One region of the Jeotgalicoccus sp. WY2 genome, then DNA from elsewhere that is predicted to be linked to it. Evidence: riboswitches for the same ligand, from Rfam matches in the RefSeq annotation. Region 1 holds a riboswitch; the other holds the start of a gene.

Region 1 (4,217 bases):
CATGTGGATTATATTATCTTTAATTTTCTTCTCGGTAATCAGCTGTACGGTATACTCCCCTTCATCTTCTTCAGTTTTTGCAGGAAGTTTATCGGCAAAGTCACTGAAGACTCTCGTATTTCCTCCGCTGAAGTTCACGACTGCCCGTTCACTTTCCAGCATGTCGTAAAGTATATCCCCACTTAGTTTCACAGCAATATTAGAATGATGAACACTTGCGTCATGCGGGTTTGCCGACGTAATCAGGCCATTCTTTTCATTAATAATTACTTTTCTATGATTGGCTTTAAAGTTCAGCATCGATAAATAAGACCGTATATTTACTTCCGGACCCTGAGGTCTTAATGCATTGACCAGCCACTGATCTTCAGACGTTCCGAGCCACTGGAAATATGTTCTGTAAAAACCGGAATACAAGGGATTCGAATCCCGCAACTTAGTTAAGTCGGTAAAAATTACTTCTATGCCCGCTTCCTTTAGTTCATTAATATGAGGCGGTGTATACGTATCATAGAAAGTATTGATACTATCCGTAATAAAAATAATATCCATTTCCGGATTTTCTGCCTTTTTAGCTGTTAATTTATCTGTTAAATTTTGCGATAGTGGCGGGAAGTCGAGCGTGTCATGATTGTAATCATCATTAAATAAAAACATATCGAGGACTAGAAACTCTTCCGCTTCGTCAATCATCGTATAAATCTCTTCAAAAACTTCCTGTTCCTCAGTAATTCCCTTATTATTATCTGTATATGTAAGGTCGTATAAAAACTCTGCATCATCTGTCTGATATTCTTCGGACTCGTAAGATACCCCCGAAGGCACTGGAACAAAATAGCGCACACCGGCGACAATTAGAGGTATAAGTATTAAAGCGGCAATAATAATTAAAAATAAATAACGTTTTCTCATTATTCACCTCTATGATTAATAGTATGATTTTACACTTATATCCATTCTATCAAATAAACATTGCGAAAGTGATAAGATATTTACTGTATAGATGGTATAATATAACTTACGAATTTTAAGGAGTGAAATGCGTGAATATTAATCTATTGTACGAAGACAACCATTTACTCATTGTCGATAAGCCGGTTAACATCCCTGTCCAGGAAGACAGTTCAGAAGATAAAGACTTATTAACTATGTTAAAGGAATATATTAAGAGAAATACAATAAACCCGGAGCGGTTTATTTAGGGCTGGTACACAGATTAGACCGTCCAGTCGGCGGTGCTGTAGTATTTGCTAAAACGTCAAAAGCAGCTGCAAGATTATCAAACGAAATAAGATTACAAAACTTTGACCGTCAGTATCATGCGGTTGTAGAAAACCATCTGGAACAGAAAAAAGGTACTTTAACGAACCATTTATTTAAAGACGAAAAGAAAAATATTTCCAAAGTGGTTCATAAAAACCACCGCGGTTCAAAAATGGCTAAGCTGGACTATGAAATGGTAGCTGAAAATAATAATTATTCACTGGTAAAAGTAAAACTTCACACAGGACGTTCACATCAAATCCGTGTACAGCTGTCTCATTTCGGTCACCCGCTGTTTGGCGATCAGAAATATAACAAGAGTGCTAAAGTCGGTCAGCAGATTGCACTTTACTCGACTTACCTGCGTATTAAACATCCTACGAAAGATGAATACGTAGAAGTATTCTGCAAGCCGCCGGAAACATTCCCGTGGAGTGATTTTGATGTGTCTTATTAATTTTAATATCGGTTCGCACCAAAAATATAAAATGGTGCTTGCAGCTAACCGCGACGAGTTTTATTCCCGTCCGACTGCATCCATGCATTACTCGGATGATCATCAGAATATTTTAGGCGGCCGTGATTTAAAAGCAAAAGGCACCTGGCTCGCTGTGTCAAAATCGGGTAAAATAGGTGCATTGACTAATATCCGAACGCCCGAAGAAATGACTATGGAAGCTAAAAAATCGCGTGGTGAACTCGTCGTTAATTATTTGCTTTCAAAAGATAATCCTGAAGATTACTTAAAGAATCTTGCTGCCTCGAGCAGTGACTATGCAGGATTTAATCTGCTCGCCGGGAATCCTGATGAGCTTTATTACATGAATAACTACGACAACAATGTCTCACGTATCGACGACGGTACTCATGGTTTATCGAATGAATATCTCGATACGCCGTGGCCGAAAGTCGTGATTGGAAAAGCCAAATTAGATGAAGTATTATCTGAAGAGGACGTAGATGTTGACGCCTTGTTCAACCTGCTCCGCATCGACTCACAAGCAGCAGAGGACATCGTACAAAAGACCGGAGTCGATTTCGACCTGGAAAAGAAATTATCGCCGCTGTTTATCGATATTCCTGATTTTGATTATGGAACGCGATGTTCTACTGTTGTCCTGGTCGATCATCAGGATAATATTACGCTGATTGAGCGCACATTTAAAAATGGTGTCGAAACCGGTGAAATATCAGAAACGATATCAGTCAATAAATAAAAAAACAGGTTCGCAAACTCCCTGTCAAAAAAACTAAGGAGAATTATGCAATATGAATGTTAAAGACATGGCTGTTAATGCCGTCTTAGCGGCAATTTATGTCGCACTTACTGTGATTAACCCTATTGGCACAGGCGCTATTCAATTCAGAATAAGTGAAATGCTGTGTGTTATTCCATTTTTCAACCGTAAATATATCGCAGGTATGATTCTTGGAGTCGGTATCGCAAATGTTTTCTCAAGCCTCGGCCTAATCGACGTTTTCGTCGGTGTAACTATATCCGTAATCGCTTATTCATTAAGCTACTTTATAAAAAACGTCTGGGTAAATGCACTTCAGTACAGCGTGCTTGCAGGACTGTTAGTCGGACTGGCACTGTATTTAGTACTCGGTCTGCCATACTGGTTCAGTGCAGCAACAGTTGGACTGTCGACGCTGATTACTACATTTATCGGCACGTTTATATTTAAAAAAATCGGCCATCGAATATTGCCGGAATAAAAAATGCCTCCATTAATATGGAGGCATTTTTGTGTCTTATTTTATTTAGTTTCCGGTGGTGTGCCTTCAGCGTTGCCCGCAATTGCGTCAATCTGAATTAGAGCATCTTCCTGTAAAGCTGAAACGCCGACTACTCTTCTTGCAGGTGTGCCTTCAGGGAAGAATCCTGCGTAAACTTCGTTTACAGCATCCATATCTGCAAGGTCTTTAACGAAGATATTTACTTTAACCATATCTTCCATTACGTGGTCAACGCTTTCGATAACCGCTTTAATGTTAGTTAAAACCTGTTTAGTCTGTTCTTTAATTCCGCCTTCAACTAATTTACCAGTTTTAGGGTCGATTGGCAGTTGAGCTGACAGGTGGTTGTAGTGTGAGAATGCTACAGTTTGTGTAGATAAGCTGTCAACCGGTGCATTTTCTGTGTTGTGTGCTTTGATTACAATACCGTGTCTGTCTTCGATAGCCTGTGGCGGCGTACCGTCTCCGTGTGATACTACTGCTTCGATTTGTACTGATGCACCCATCTGCAGGTCTGCCGCTTCGATAACAGTACGCGCCGGTACATATGCAACAGTTCTTGCAATTGCAGAATCCGGGAAGAATGTTGAGTAAACTTCGTTTACTGCGTCCATATCTGCAAGGTCTTTTACGAAAATATTAATTTTAACAATGTCATCCAATGGAACATCGATGCCAGCTAAAATTGCTTTAATATTTTTTAAGCTCTGTGCAGTTTCTGCTTTTACTCCGCCTGTAACGATTCTGCCTGTTGCAGGATCAATTGGCAGCTGAGCTGTAATGTTGTTGTAGTGTGAGAATGCAACAGTCTGTGAAGATAAAGCATTTGCCGGTGCATTCGCAGTATGGTTTGTTAATTTAATTAAATCGCCAGCCTGCGGCGCATTAGGAATTGTACCTACACCATGTGATACAAGTGCTTCAACTTGAACTTCAGCATCCATCGGTAAAGCATTAACCGCTACATTCGTACGAGCTGGTACGTATGTCGGGAAGAATGTGTGGAACACTTCGTTTACAGCCTCTACATCCTGGATGTCTGTAACGAAAACAGTGATTCTTACGATATCGCTCATTACGTGGCCGAAGTTTTTAAGAATTGCTTCGATATTTTTAAAGCTTTGTTCAGCCTGCGCTTTAACGCCGCCTTCTACTAATTTGCCAGTTGCCGGATCGATTGGCAGCTGTGCTGATAAATTGCTGTAATGTGAAAA
Region 2 (4,217 bases), 390 kb from region 1:
GCTTGCCCCCGTATTTCAATCTCGTGCGCATTATTTTAAAACCGAGTTTAAATTTATCTTTTAAGCTCGCCAGGTTAGCCGGCATTACTGTTGAGAAAATATAATCGAAGTCTCCGCTCTCACGTACTTGTTCAATTAAATACTCGCCCATTTTCATCTGCAGTTTCTGTCCGCGGTGTTCAGGGTTGACCAATGAAATTTCTGAGTAAATCGAACGTTCTCTATTAACGCCGACATCGTCAGCCAGGTGCTCTTCTTCTGTTAATGAAGGAATGTACATCATACGAAGTGCTATCAGCTCATCTTCGTGAAAGACTCCCGTGACGTATCCTTGCTCTAGGCAAGTTTCAAATTCTTTTCTCGTCAGTTTTTCAAGTACTTCTTTCTGTTCTAAAAACTCGTAAATCGAATCCTGCAGCTCCAGAATTTCCTCGATATCATTTAAGTTAAGTTTTACAAATTTCATTGCACTGCCGCCCTTCTTAAGTGTATTTGATGTTTAGATTATGCCAATTCCGGTTATTAATATATTGAGGAGTTGGTGTAAAATGAATATATTAGTGAAATGTATGAACTCCAGTAATAACAAATCATTCTTTAAACTGATAACTAATCTAGATGCTGAGAAAGCATCACTGGATTCCTTTATATATAACTGCATGAGACAAACAAGCGATTTTGATGAGGATAATTTATTAGTGGAGCTGATTTACCCGGACCATACAGAATTATATTTGGAATATAATTTAGATTACAGCCGTTAATTTAAACGGCTGTTTTTTTTATTTAATATCTTCCAGCCATTCAAACATTAAAGGCACCCATTTTTGCACGTGCGGGTTTACTTTGCCTGTAATTTTTGACGCGACACTTAAACCATGGTCACCTTTATGGAATGTATGAAGTTCCCACGGCACACTATGCTGTTCCAGCGCATTTGCGAAATCAAGTGTGTTTTTGATAAAGACCAGTTGTCTTCTCCCGTATGCCACATAAATGTCGGCGGTGTATTTTCAGATACATAGTTTTTGGCAGTTGCTTTATCGAGTACATCTTCTTCAATTGATTTCCCGAAAACCATCCGGCTTGCCATCGACATATACTGCGGATCACCGATGCCTCTTTCTTCTGCAATAATTCTGTTCAAATCGTAATCGAGTATTGGATAACCGAGAACCTGGAAGTTCGGACGGTACCATCTGGACTCTTTACCGACGAGCTCAGTAAGCCAGTCCTGATGCCAGTGTACGCCGAGACTTGCTGCAAGATGACCGCCGGCAGAAAATCCGAGTACACCGATATTATCCGCATCGACATTGTATTCATGAATATTTTCGCGAATATGCGACATCGTTAAAGCCAGTTCTATTAACGGGTTTGGAAATTCGGAGCCGAGCGTTTTATCCGGCTTGAGCATCGATGCAATTTTGTACATTTCATCTCTTTCCGGTGTTCTCCCCTCCGCTTCAATCATCGTGCCAATCGTAGAATAACGCAGGATAAATACCTGATAGCCCTGTGCCAGAAACTCATAAGCAATGGGTTCCGCTTCTCGCTTTGAGACGTACATATAACTTCCGCCGGGGCAAATAACCACAGCCGGTTTCGCTTCGAATTTCACACCTGAATCCCCGAGCATTGCTGTGACCTCAGCATAATAATTACCAACTTTAAACTTTTTAATTTCCATCGTCTATGCCTCCGTACTCTTATTACTTCAATAGTAACAAAAAATTGAGAACGATATGAAGAATCGTGTATCCGCCCGTTAAAAAAATTAAGGGTATGGACCTTTCCGGGGCCTCTATGTATAATGAACAATGCAAATAAAATGACGAAGAGGTTCTTAGCCACACCCTCTCAAAAAAACTAAGACACATTAACACGTGCCTTCGTTGGCGCGTGTTTTTTTATTTTTAGGAGGATTTATAATGACTGAAGATTACTCAAAAGATTTAAGCTTACTCGGAAATCAGAACGTAGAATATAAATTTGATTATAATCCGGAAATATTGGAAACATTCGAAAACGGTCATATTGGACGCGACTATTTTGTGAAATTTAACTGCCCAGAATTCACGACACTGTGCCCGATGACCGGCCAGCCGGATTTCGCAACAATTTATATCAGTTATATTCCCGATGTAAAAATGGTTGAAAGTAAAGCATTGAAGTTATATTTGTTCAGTTTCCGCAACCACGGCGGATTTCATGAAAACAGCGTCAACATGATTGTCGACGATCTGGTTGAACTGATGGATCCGAAATATATTGAAGTATGGGGCAAGTTCACACCGCGCGGCGGCATTTCAATTGACCCTTACGTGAACTACGGCAGACCCGGGACTAAGTATGAGCAGATGGCAGACCACCGCTTGATGAATCACGATATGTATCCGGAAAAGATAGACAACAGATAAGAGAGACGGCTAAGAATTTCTTCCATTTATAACTGGAGGAAACACAATGATATTTTATTTGACCGCCTCTTTGCGGGACTGCTCGTGGTTTCAAATATACTTGCAGTTAAAGTATTTACGATTTTCGGCTTTGACTTACCCGCCGCTGTCATCGTTTATATGGCAACATTTCTAATTACAGATGTGATTGGCGAAGTCTACGGCAAGAAAATGGCTGCACGCGCAATCCGTGCAGGATTTATTACGCAGATTATTGTTTTATTTTTTATTTACATAGCAATAGAAGTTCCCGCTGCACCGTTCTTTAATATGCAGGGAGAATACGAAATGATTTTAGGCGGCAGCTTCCAGGTCATTATCGCGAGTCTTGTTTCATACCTGGTCAGCCAAAACCTCGATGTTTTTATATTCCATAAACTAAAAGAACGTCACGGCAGACGCCACTTATGGCTGCGCAATAACTTTTCGGCAGTCATTACACAATTTGCCGATACGAGTATATTTATCGTCATTGCATTTATCGGCACGGTACCGAATGAAGTGTTAATCAGTATGATATTTATGCAGTACATCGCGAAAATTATTATCGTGCTGCTGGATACACCGCTTGTTTACTTACTTGTCGCGTTAGCACGAAAGCAGCTCGTTAAAGAACGTACACTTTTAATGAACGTGACGCAGCATTTGCATTGATTTAGATGATTCTGAATCTGTAGGTTACTATGAATTCCGTTCATTGTGACTAAAAAAATCCTCCATCTGCAAAATGCAGACGGAGGATTTCATATTTTATAAACTATTTCTGACAACTTTCCGGTAATATACTAGCGACATCAGTGCAAATATTGAATACAGCACTGTGTATACGCTCATCACAATCAGCATGGGTGTCCACATCTCAATTCCGAAGATGAACCATCCTGACTTGACTGCAAATAACGAATGCAGCAGGCCAATGACTAATGGAATACCGAATGATATTATCATTTTCAGCGCTAGTCCTTTTAATATTTCTCCTTGTGAGAAACCAAGTTTACGCAGCACTTTATAGCTGCCTTTCTCGTCTTCACATTCATCGATTTGCTTAAAGTACAAAATACATCCCGATGTCAGCAGGAAGGCGAAACCTAAAAATCCAACGATAAATGCCATCATTCCTGACATCTGAATCATTTCATTATATTTTTTAATCTCGAGTTAAATCCCGGGTGTTCTTCTTGATCCATTAATTCATAAACTACTTCACTATCTCCGTCGATAATATCAAAGGCAAACAGTTCTGAAGGCATTTCGAAACCACCGGTTTCTTCCGGCTTATTCTCCGCCAGTTCCTGATATACAGCATCGTCGATTATTAAAGTCGGCAGTCCGAATGCCAGATACGGCGGCACTACACCTTCACTCATCGTTTCAGTGATTTCTACAGTTCTTTCAAATTCTTGACCATCCGTAAAGGTCACGGGTCTCCTTCATCAAATGACATAAACATATCTAAAATCGCAATGGTTCCTGTAACCTTCGCTTCATTTTCAGCAACATTAAAATTGTCAAACTCAGCATCACTTGCTACGACTATACCCATTTCACCGCTGTTCATTGAAGAATTTTCATTTTCAGGAATGTCGGTATTTTCGTCTGTTCTGACAATGTTATAATGCATAAATGTTTTTTCAACTCTGTTAATTTCATGACCATTCTCAGTCAAGAGGTCTTCGTAGAAATCTAAATCTTCAGCATGACTCACCGTGTAATCATACGGCGTTCTGCTGTCGAGCATTTTATCGGTTGAATAATACG

The links. Region 1 has a riboswitch for preQ1 ahead of G4D76_RS05375 (QueT transporter family protein). Riboswitches for the same ligand answer to the same signal wherever they lie in the genome.
Region 2: linked by a shared signal. The riboswitch ahead of queF (preQ(1) synthase) and the one ahead of G4D76_RS05375 (QueT transporter family protein) in region 1 are both predicted to bind preQ1.

The regions. Positions count from the first base shown of each region.
Region 1 covers NZ_CP049818.1:909,494-913,710, forward strand. Annotated here, with positions in the region: gene G4D76_RS05360 (phospholipase D-like domain-containing protein) at 1-912, opposite strand, end outside; gene G4D76_RS16715 (hypothetical protein) at 1,044-1,202, shown strand; gene G4D76_RS05365 (RluA family pseudouridine synthase) at 1,205-1,720, shown strand; gene G4D76_RS05370 (NRDE family protein) at 1,707-2,480, shown strand; PreQ1 riboswitch class I at 2,480-2,523, shown strand; gene G4D76_RS05375 (QueT transporter family protein) at 2,533-2,982, shown strand; gene G4D76_RS05380 (RidA family protein) at 3,024-4,217, opposite strand, start outside.
Region 2 covers NZ_CP049818.1:524,280-528,496, forward strand. Annotated here, with positions in the region: gene G4D76_RS02975 (GNAT family N-acetyltransferase) at 1-466, opposite strand, end outside; gene G4D76_RS02980 (hypothetical protein) at 549-764, shown strand; gene G4D76_RS02985 (alpha/beta hydrolase) at 872-1,690, opposite strand; PreQ1 riboswitch class I at 1,834-1,879, shown strand; gene queF (preQ(1) synthase) at 1,932-2,420, shown strand; gene G4D76_RS02995 (queuosine precursor transporter) at 2,505-3,113, shown strand; gene G4D76_RS16545 (hypothetical protein) at 3,210-3,584, opposite strand; gene G4D76_RS16550 (hypothetical protein) at 3,590-3,880, opposite strand; gene G4D76_RS03000 (FtsX-like permease family protein) at 3,877-4,217, opposite strand, start outside.